One region of the Thermoanaerobacterium sp. CMT5567-10 genome, then DNA from elsewhere that is predicted to be linked to it. Evidence: riboswitches for the same ligand, from Rfam matches in the RefSeq annotation. Region 1 holds a riboswitch; the other holds the start of a gene.
What was found. Region 1 has a riboswitch for cyclic di-AMP ahead of Q2T46_RS04560 (C40 family peptidase). Riboswitches for the same ligand answer to the same signal wherever they lie in the genome.
Positions count from the first base shown of each region.

Region 2: linked by a shared signal. The riboswitch ahead of Q2T46_RS14755 (cell wall hydrolase) and the one ahead of Q2T46_RS04560 (C40 family peptidase) in region 1 are both predicted to bind cyclic di-AMP.

Region 1 covers NZ_CP130558.2:872,920-877,140, reverse strand. The annotation lists gene Q2T46_RS04565 (ISLre2 family transposase) at 1-1,266, shown strand, start outside; cyclic di-AMP (ydaO/yuaA leader) riboswitch at 1,473-1,590, shown strand; gene Q2T46_RS04560 (C40 family peptidase) at 1,596-2,276, shown strand; gene Q2T46_RS04555 (sigma-70 family RNA polymerase sigma factor) at 2,561-3,127, shown strand; gene Q2T46_RS04550 (PaaI family thioesterase) at 3,153-3,575, shown strand; gene Q2T46_RS04545 (cysteine hydrolase family protein) at 3,667-4,221, shown strand, end outside.
Region 2 covers NZ_CP130558.2:2,887,772-2,891,992, forward strand. The annotation lists gene Q2T46_RS14740 (response regulator transcription factor) at 1-84, shown strand, start outside; gene Q2T46_RS14745 (cell wall metabolism sensor histidine kinase WalK) at 74-1,447, shown strand; gene Q2T46_RS14750 (hypothetical protein) at 1,546-1,692, shown strand; cyclic di-AMP (ydaO/yuaA leader) riboswitch at 1,750-1,877, shown strand; gene Q2T46_RS14755 (cell wall hydrolase) at 1,877-2,695, shown strand; gene tnpA (IS200/IS605 family transposase) at 2,909-3,364, shown strand; gene Q2T46_RS14765 (TMEM165/GDT1 family protein) at 3,515-4,078, opposite strand.

The sequences.
Region 1 (4,221 bases):
AGAATTTATGAACATATAAATAGTGAAGGGAAAAAGGAATATGTTTATCTTTTAGATGAGTATTTAAAAATGGATACAATAGGGCATATATCAACAAATCTTATTGAAAAAGTTGTAGAAAATGTAACAGAAATGTCATATAGAGAAGCAGCGAAAAATATAGAATCATTAACAAATCAAAGCATAAGCCATACAACTGCATGGAATATAATACAAAAGGTTGGAGAAAAAATAGCAGAATTAGAAAAACAAGATATAAAACTATTCAAAGAAAACAAATTAAGAGGAGAAAAAGAAACAAAAATATTATTTCAAGAAATGGATGGATTATGGTTATCAATGCAAGGCAAAGACAGACCAAAAGGCAAAAAAAGCAGGGGAAAAAAAGAAATAAAATTAGCAGTAGCATACGACGGATGGGTAAAAAGAAGCCCGGGAAGTAATGAATATATAACACATAATAAAATAGTATGTGCAGGATTTGCAAGCAGCAAAGAATTTAAAGAATTAGTAGATGCAACGATAGCAAAAGAATACAACATAGACGAAATAGAAATAAAGATAATAAATGGAGATGGAGCAAGTTGGATTAAAGAAAGTTTAGGAGAAGAAGGAGTATATTTTCAATTAGATCCATTTCATAAAAGCCAAGCAGTAATAAGGAATATAGAGAACAAAAAAGATGCCTGCAAATTGATGAAAATGCTAGATGAAGGGAAAGCAGAAGAAAGTCTAGAATACATAGCGAAATTAATGATAGAGCAAAAAGATGATGAAAAGCAAATGAAGAAATTAGAAAAACTATATAACTATTTAGTAGCCAATAAGGAAGGGATAAAACCATACCAAAAGAGAGAAGAAATAAAAATACCAGAAGCCCCAGAAGGGATAGAATACAAACATTTAGGAACAATGGAAAACAATATATTTGACACATTGGCGCGCAGAATGAATGCGGGAAAAATGAGTTGGACAGAAAAAGGTGCGAACAATTTAGCAAAGATACTAGCCTTAAAGACAAGCGGAAAACTTAATAGTGTTGTAGAAACATACTTTAATGTTATAATATCAGAAGAAAAATTAGCAGAGATAAAAGAAGAAATAAAATTATCAGCAGCGGATGTAAACAAAAAGCAGAAAAAAGCAAAAACATATCATATGCAAAGAGGCGATATGCCGTTTGAAGGTTGTGCAATGACAAACGGCAGAAAAACAATAAGAGAAATACTCAGATACAAATGTTTAAGTGAATTAAAAGTCATATAAAAGGCGGAATATGAAGATAAGAATGGAGTAAAAATAATTGCACGAAAATTCACAACACATTAAACATTATACGGATAAAATTTGAAGAAAAAAATTTGCCAACAACTACTTGACACAAACAAAATATAGTACCACATTGACTTCGATTGATTTTGCCTGTATAATATTAAGTAATTATTAAAAATATAAATTTTTTATTAAATTTATTAAAAAATATGCCTAATCGAAAGAACGGGGGATAATTTTGGGGTGAATCCGCATTTGCGGTAGGGTTACTCTTTACCGAACCCGTCAACTAACCTCGTAGGCATAAAGAGAGGATGAATGAATTGAATCACAAAAAGTTAGTTGCATCAGTAGTTTTGTCAATAACACTTATGCAAGCACCAAGTGCGTTTGCAATGGAGCTTTTGAAGTACGGTTCAAGAGGACAAGCAGTGGTTAGCTTGCAGCAAACGCTGAATCGACTTGGTTATAGCACAGGTGGTATTGACGGTATTTTCGGCAGCAAGACGAAAAGTGCTGTTATTGCATTACAGAAGAAATTTGGCTTATCTCCTGATGGTATAGTGGGACCAGCGACAGAGGCGGTTTTAAATAGGACAACTGCAAGTGGAGTTTCATCTAGAGGTGCTTATGATCGCACGTCAAACTTGAGCGTAGTTAGCATTGCGGAAAGGTATCTAGGGACACCGTACGTTTACGGTGGTACGACACCTGCTGGCTTTGACTGTTCTGGCTTTGTCCAATACGTATATAAGCAGGCAGGAAAAAGCATCGGCAGGACTACATACGATCAGTATGCTGGTGGAAGGCCTGTAAGCTTATCAGATTTACAGCCTGGTGATATACTGTTTTTCTCTACGTCAGGTAAAGGGCCTACACATGAAGGAATATACATAGGTAATAATCGCTTGATACATATGAGCGATTCTTCAAAAAAGGCAGCATATGATGATTTTAGCGGGTGGTTTAGGACTTACTATATAGGTGCAAGGAGATATTATTAAGAAAGAGTATATTGCTAAAGCGAAAGAACACGTATATGTTAATTAGCCGCAACATATACGTGTTCTTTTTTTTAAAAATTTTTACTTGTAGTAGATTTGCTAAGTCAGAGCAAAATTATTTATATCTTAATATCAATTTTGTAATTTTCACAATAAACTTTTGCAATTCCATATATAGACTTTTCAAAAGTCAAAGTTAGAAAAACGTATGTTCGCATAATATAATTAAAGCACAGTGCAGCACTGAAAAGGACCGGTCCTCACTATTTAGTGAGGTGTAGATAATGATAAGCTATAATGAACTGTGCTTTAAAGCAAAAAATGGTGATGAAAATTCTACTGTGGAAATTTTAAACAAGTTTAATCCTCTTTTGATATCACTTGCTAAAAAATTTCCTTATGATGATTTTAACGATATGCTTCAAGATGGAAGAGAAATTCTGATTACAGCCATAAAGGAGTTTGATGAGAAGAAAGGGAGAGAATTTATAGCATATGCCAGCATGCAGCTTAAATTTCACTTTTTAGGAATGTATAGAAAGAGGAAGCCTAGCCTTTCTTTGAATGCAAAAGCTAATGATGATGACGATGAAATAATAGATTTGTTGGAAAGTGACGGCTTATCACCAGAAGAGGAGTTTTTTAAAGGTATTTCAATGAAAGATTTGAAAGATGCCTTAAATAGCCTGACGGAAAAGCAAAAAAATATAATTTTATTATACTTCTTTAATAGAAAATCATTGGTGGAAATAGCAAAAGAGGTAGGCATAGGATATCAAAGTGCAGTAAAATTAAAAAACCGAGCTATAGAGAGATTAAGATTTGCGATAAAAAATGATATAATTATGTAAAAAGACATGAAAGGATGGTAAAAGTTTGGAAGTAAGGAATAATGGCATAAACGAAGATTTATTCAAAAAAATAATTGAATTAAATAAGAATGCACAATATCATAATCTAATTGGAATGGATATAGTTGAGCTAGATAGTGGCAAAGTTACAATGGAAATTATAATTTCAGAGAAACATTTAAATATTTTTGGGATTGCACATGGAGGAGTGGTGTTTTCACTTATGGATACGGCAATGGGAATTGCAGCAAAGACGATGGGAAGAAATATGGTCACTCTTGAAATGAATATAAACTATATAAAATCTGTTAAGATCGGGGATAAAATTGATGCTTTTGCAAAGATAATTCACTTAGGAAAATCTACTGCTGTTGCTGTATGCGATGCTTACAACCAAGATGGTAAACTTGTAGCGTCAGCAAGGGAGACGTTTTATAGTCTAAATTAAAGGGGCTTTAAGGCTAAAGCCTCTTTTTTTGGTATATAATTTGATATAAAATTAATATATATATTTAACTAAATGGAAGGAGGTTTTTTAAATGAATTTTGATAGTTTTTTGTACAATACAAGACCTTTTTTAAATTATTTGTTTGACTTTTATAGCAACTTGGATGATATGAAGCTTAGTACAGTTATAAATGATTCCGGAAATGCTGACAATGTATCATTGATTGTGGTAGACATGGTAAATGGTTTTTGCAAAAGTGGTGCACTATCAAGTCCCAGAATTGGAGGCATAATAGAACCTATAAAGAATTTGATAAATGCGTCTTACAGAATGGGCATAAAAAATATACTGTTTATAAATGATGCCCATATTAAAGATGCAGCGGAATTTGCCGATTATCCACAGCACTGTGTAAAAGGAACTGATGAAAGCTCTATCGTTGAAGAACTTTTAGAGATAATAAAAGGACAGCCACAGATATATGAGAAAAATTCACTAAATGTGTTTTTTGGTGGAGAATTTGACGATGGGAACTCGTTTTTAAAAAAGATAATCAGCATGCTTAAAGAAGGAAAGTCTACTTTTATCATCGTTGGAAATTGCACCGATTTATGTGTATATCAGACAGCAATTTCTATAAAGATG
Region 2 (4,221 bases), 1.0 Mb from region 1:
ATAGACGAGCCGTTTAGCAATAAGTTAATACAAACAATCAGAGGTGTGGGATACTCTCTAAGGAAAGAAAAAAATGAGAATTAGAAATTTTAGATTATCGATAAAATTGAGAATTGCATTGCTTTATGCGATTATATTTTCTTTTATACTGATAGTGTTAAATGCGTCTGTTTTGTACGGTCTTAAATACTACCTTATATATCAGGCTTTTAGCGATATACAAAATCAATCGGATATGATAATGGAAAAATTAAAAGAGATTGATGGGGTTGTAGGAAATATTGATAAAGATTTGTTATTTGCATCATCGACTGGCGAAAACATGTATTTTAAAATTACGGATATGCATGGGAATATTGTGTACAGATCGTCATCACATATGATTGATATTCCATATGATAAAAATTTAAATAGCCTTACGAAAATAGAAAGAGATGAAACGCACATTGTATATCTTAATAGAAAATACGTTGAAGGTGGCAGTGTGCTATATGTTCAAGTGGCTGAAAATTTAAAGAGCCAGTACTTTTTTTTGAAACTGTTATTTTTGTTGATGGCTATATCAGATGCCATCGGAGTTTTGGTGTCTTTTTTTGCCGGGTATTTTATAACGGGTAGGGCACTAAAACCTGTTGATTACATGGTCAGGGAAGTTCACACTATCGATGAAAAGAAGCTTAACAAGAGATTGAATGTTAATGGAAACAACGACGAGCTATCAAAGCTTGCTATGACATTTAATAATATGTTAGACAGGTTGGAAGACTATTTTAAAAGACAGAATGCATTTATATCTAATGTATCCCATGAGCTTAGAACGCCATTGTCTGTTTTAAAAGGCTATATAGAGCTTATAGATAGGTGGGGAAAGGACAATAAAGATGTTTTAGAAGAATCTATAAGCGCTCTAAAAAAAGAAGAGCAGGATATGGAAATATTGATCGAAAAGCTTTTAATGTTGGCAAGAGGAGATAATAAAGCGCTGGAGGTTAACAAAAAAAAATTCAATATATATGAATTAATAGAAGAATTGGTTAAAGATGCAAGAATAGTGTACGGTGAGAAAAACATAGAAGTATTTTGCAAAAGAAATTTAGAAGTAAATGCAGACAGGTATCTTATAAAAGAGCTTCTAAGAATAATTCTTGACAATGCATTAAAATATACAGATGTAGACGGCAATATAAAAATTTCGGTGGAAGAGGTAGATAAAAATGTAGCCATAATAATAAAAGATGATGGTATTGGTATACCTCAAGAGGATATTCCTTATATATTCGACAGGTTTTACAGGGTTGACAAGGCTAGAAGCAAAGAAACTGGCGGAATGGGACTTGGGCTATCTATTGCGAAACTTATTGTTGAGTTGCATGGTGGAAAGATAGATGTGAATAGCCAGTTAAATAAAGGATCAGAATTTAAAATTACAATCCCTAATTATCAATGATTGGGGATTGTTTTTTGTCTTAATGTTTTATAGTGACATATACCACAATATATGGTATAATAAATGTAAATAATAAACTATATATTGGAGGGTATAAAATGTTGAAAAAAGAAACAATGCCAGATAAAGAGATCGATGTAAAAAGCTCATCAAAAAAACACACATGCCCTGACTGTGGAGCACAGCTAGTTCCTGAGAGTGGATGTATTTACTGCCCTTTTTGTGGCTACAGTGAATGCCACTAATTGCCTATATTCCCATCAGTTTAATATGGACACATGGACGTATTCCCCTTATAATTAAAGTAAAATATGCCGAATCCCCGAAAAGGGGTACGGGGGATCTTTTTTTGGGGTGAATCCACTGAGTGGTAGGGCAGCCCTTTGCCCGAACCCGTCAACTAACCTCGGAGGCAAAAGGGGGATATTTATGTTTAAAAAATGTATTAAGGTAAAGCCTCTCATTGCATCATTAGCAGCAGCTCTTTTATTTTCTCAGACTGCATTTGCGGCAACATATACTGTCAAGCCTGGTGATAGCCTATATAAAATAGGCTTAAATTATGGGACAACATACAATCAAATAATGAAGCTGAACAATTTATATGATACAGTCATATATCCAGGGCAAGTATTAGTTGTACCTGGCAGTGATAACACATATACGGTTCAAAAAGGCGACAGCTTATACTTAATTGCTATGAAATATGGTACTACTGTCGATGCTTTAAAATCCGTGAATGGTTTAACAGGCGATATGATATATCCAGGGCAAGTTTTTGTGATTCCATCATCTGGTACACCATCAACTTCTTCAAGTATAAGAAGTGATGTAAGTGTAAACAGAGGTTCTGTACAAAGAGGTGTGATTTCATACACAAATGATGATTTGGACCTTCTGGCAAGGCTTATAAATGCGGAAGCTGGTGGTGAACCATATCAGGCTAAAGTTGCAGTCGGTGCCGTGATAGTAAATAGGGTAAAAAGCGGTATATTTCCTAACTCCATAAAAGGTGTAATATACCAAGTCGATAGCAATGGTTACTATCAATTTACGCCTGTTGAAAATGGCTTGATAAATGTACCTGCGACACCAGACTCAATAAGTGCTGCAAGGGATGCCTTAAACGGCGTAGATCCTACAAACGGTGCACTTTATTACTTTGACAACAGTAATACTAATCAGTGGCTTTGGTCATTGCCAATTGCATTAAGAGTAGGCAATATGGTATTTTCTTATGCAAGATAAAAATGATTGCTAATGAGAGGCTAAGAGGAGTAAAATGGATACCGAAAGGTATCCATTTTACTTTATGGGCTTTAGCCTGTTGAGCTCGCAAAGCGAGCGAAACAAAAAACCACCCGCTATGCGGGTGCGCGACAGAAGTTATACAAAAAATCACCTTTCCGTTATAATAGAGTTGTTCAAGCTACTATATATAACAAAAGGAAAGGTGATTTAATGGCTAATAAACGAGATGAAATGGCACGCACAAAATGGATGTGCAAATACCACGTTGTGTTCACTCCTAAGTATAGACGAAAAATAATATATAATCAATACAAAGAAAGTATAAGGGATATATTAAAAGAACTATGTAAATACAAAGGAGTAGAAATAATAGAAGGACATCTAATGCCGGATCATGTACACATGTTGGTGAGCATACCACCAAAAATTAGTGTGTCTAGCTTTATGGGATACTTGAAAGGGAAGAGTGCATTGATGATATTTGACAGACATGCAAATCTAAAGTATAAATTTGGCAATAGGCATTTTTGGGCGGAAGGATATTATGTAAGCACTGTAGGACTAAATGAGGCAACAATAAAAAAATACATCCAGGAACAAGAAAAGCGAGATATTATGTTGGACAAATTGAGTGTAAAAGAATATGAGAACCCCTTTAAGGGGTAGCCCGTAGTACATTTGTCCCTTTAGGGGCGGCAAAAGTGGCAAATGCATGGTGGCTTGAACAAAGTGAAAGCCAGCGCCTTTAGACGCTGGCTAGTAATAGAGGCTTATAGCCTCAGAGCAAACCACCCGTTTTACGGGTGGTCATGATTGCTATAGAGTTTTTGCTTCGTACAAAGTGATAAAGCCAAATATTATAAAAATGAACGCTGATATGTAATGTAAAAGTTTTGTTGGCAATTTCTTACCTAAATATACACCCAATATAATTCCAATGACGTCAGCCATAAAAATTCCTGCAGTAGCGCCTAATAGGACAAATATTGGACTTTTGTATGTAGCAGTAAGTGCCAATGTTGATAGTTGTGTTTTATCTCCAAATTCAGAAATAAAATATGTACTTATAATCGTGAAAGCTGGACCGTATTTAGATTTTCTGATTTTTTCGTGTTCCATGTGGCCATTTTTTAACGTCATTAAGCCAAAAATTAAAAAAGATATGGCAGCCAACAGCTTGACATATTTTATTGGTATGTACTCTGTTATAAATGAGCCAAACAAAACTGCAATACCCATATTTAAAAGGGCAGCAATCAATATGCTAATTAAGACAGTTCTGGCTTTAATGAATGTGGCAAATGCCATAGCCATAAACTGTGATTTATCACCCATTTCAGATGCAAAGACGAGAATAAAAGACGATATTAAAGCATTCATCCAATCTGCCTCCTTGTAATTAGTATGCCAAAAAAATAAAACCTATTACATAATATGTACAACATATTACATAAAGGTCTCATTCTTTAAGGCAAAGCCAGGTTAAAACCAGCATGTTGACTTTGCCACATATTTATATATGT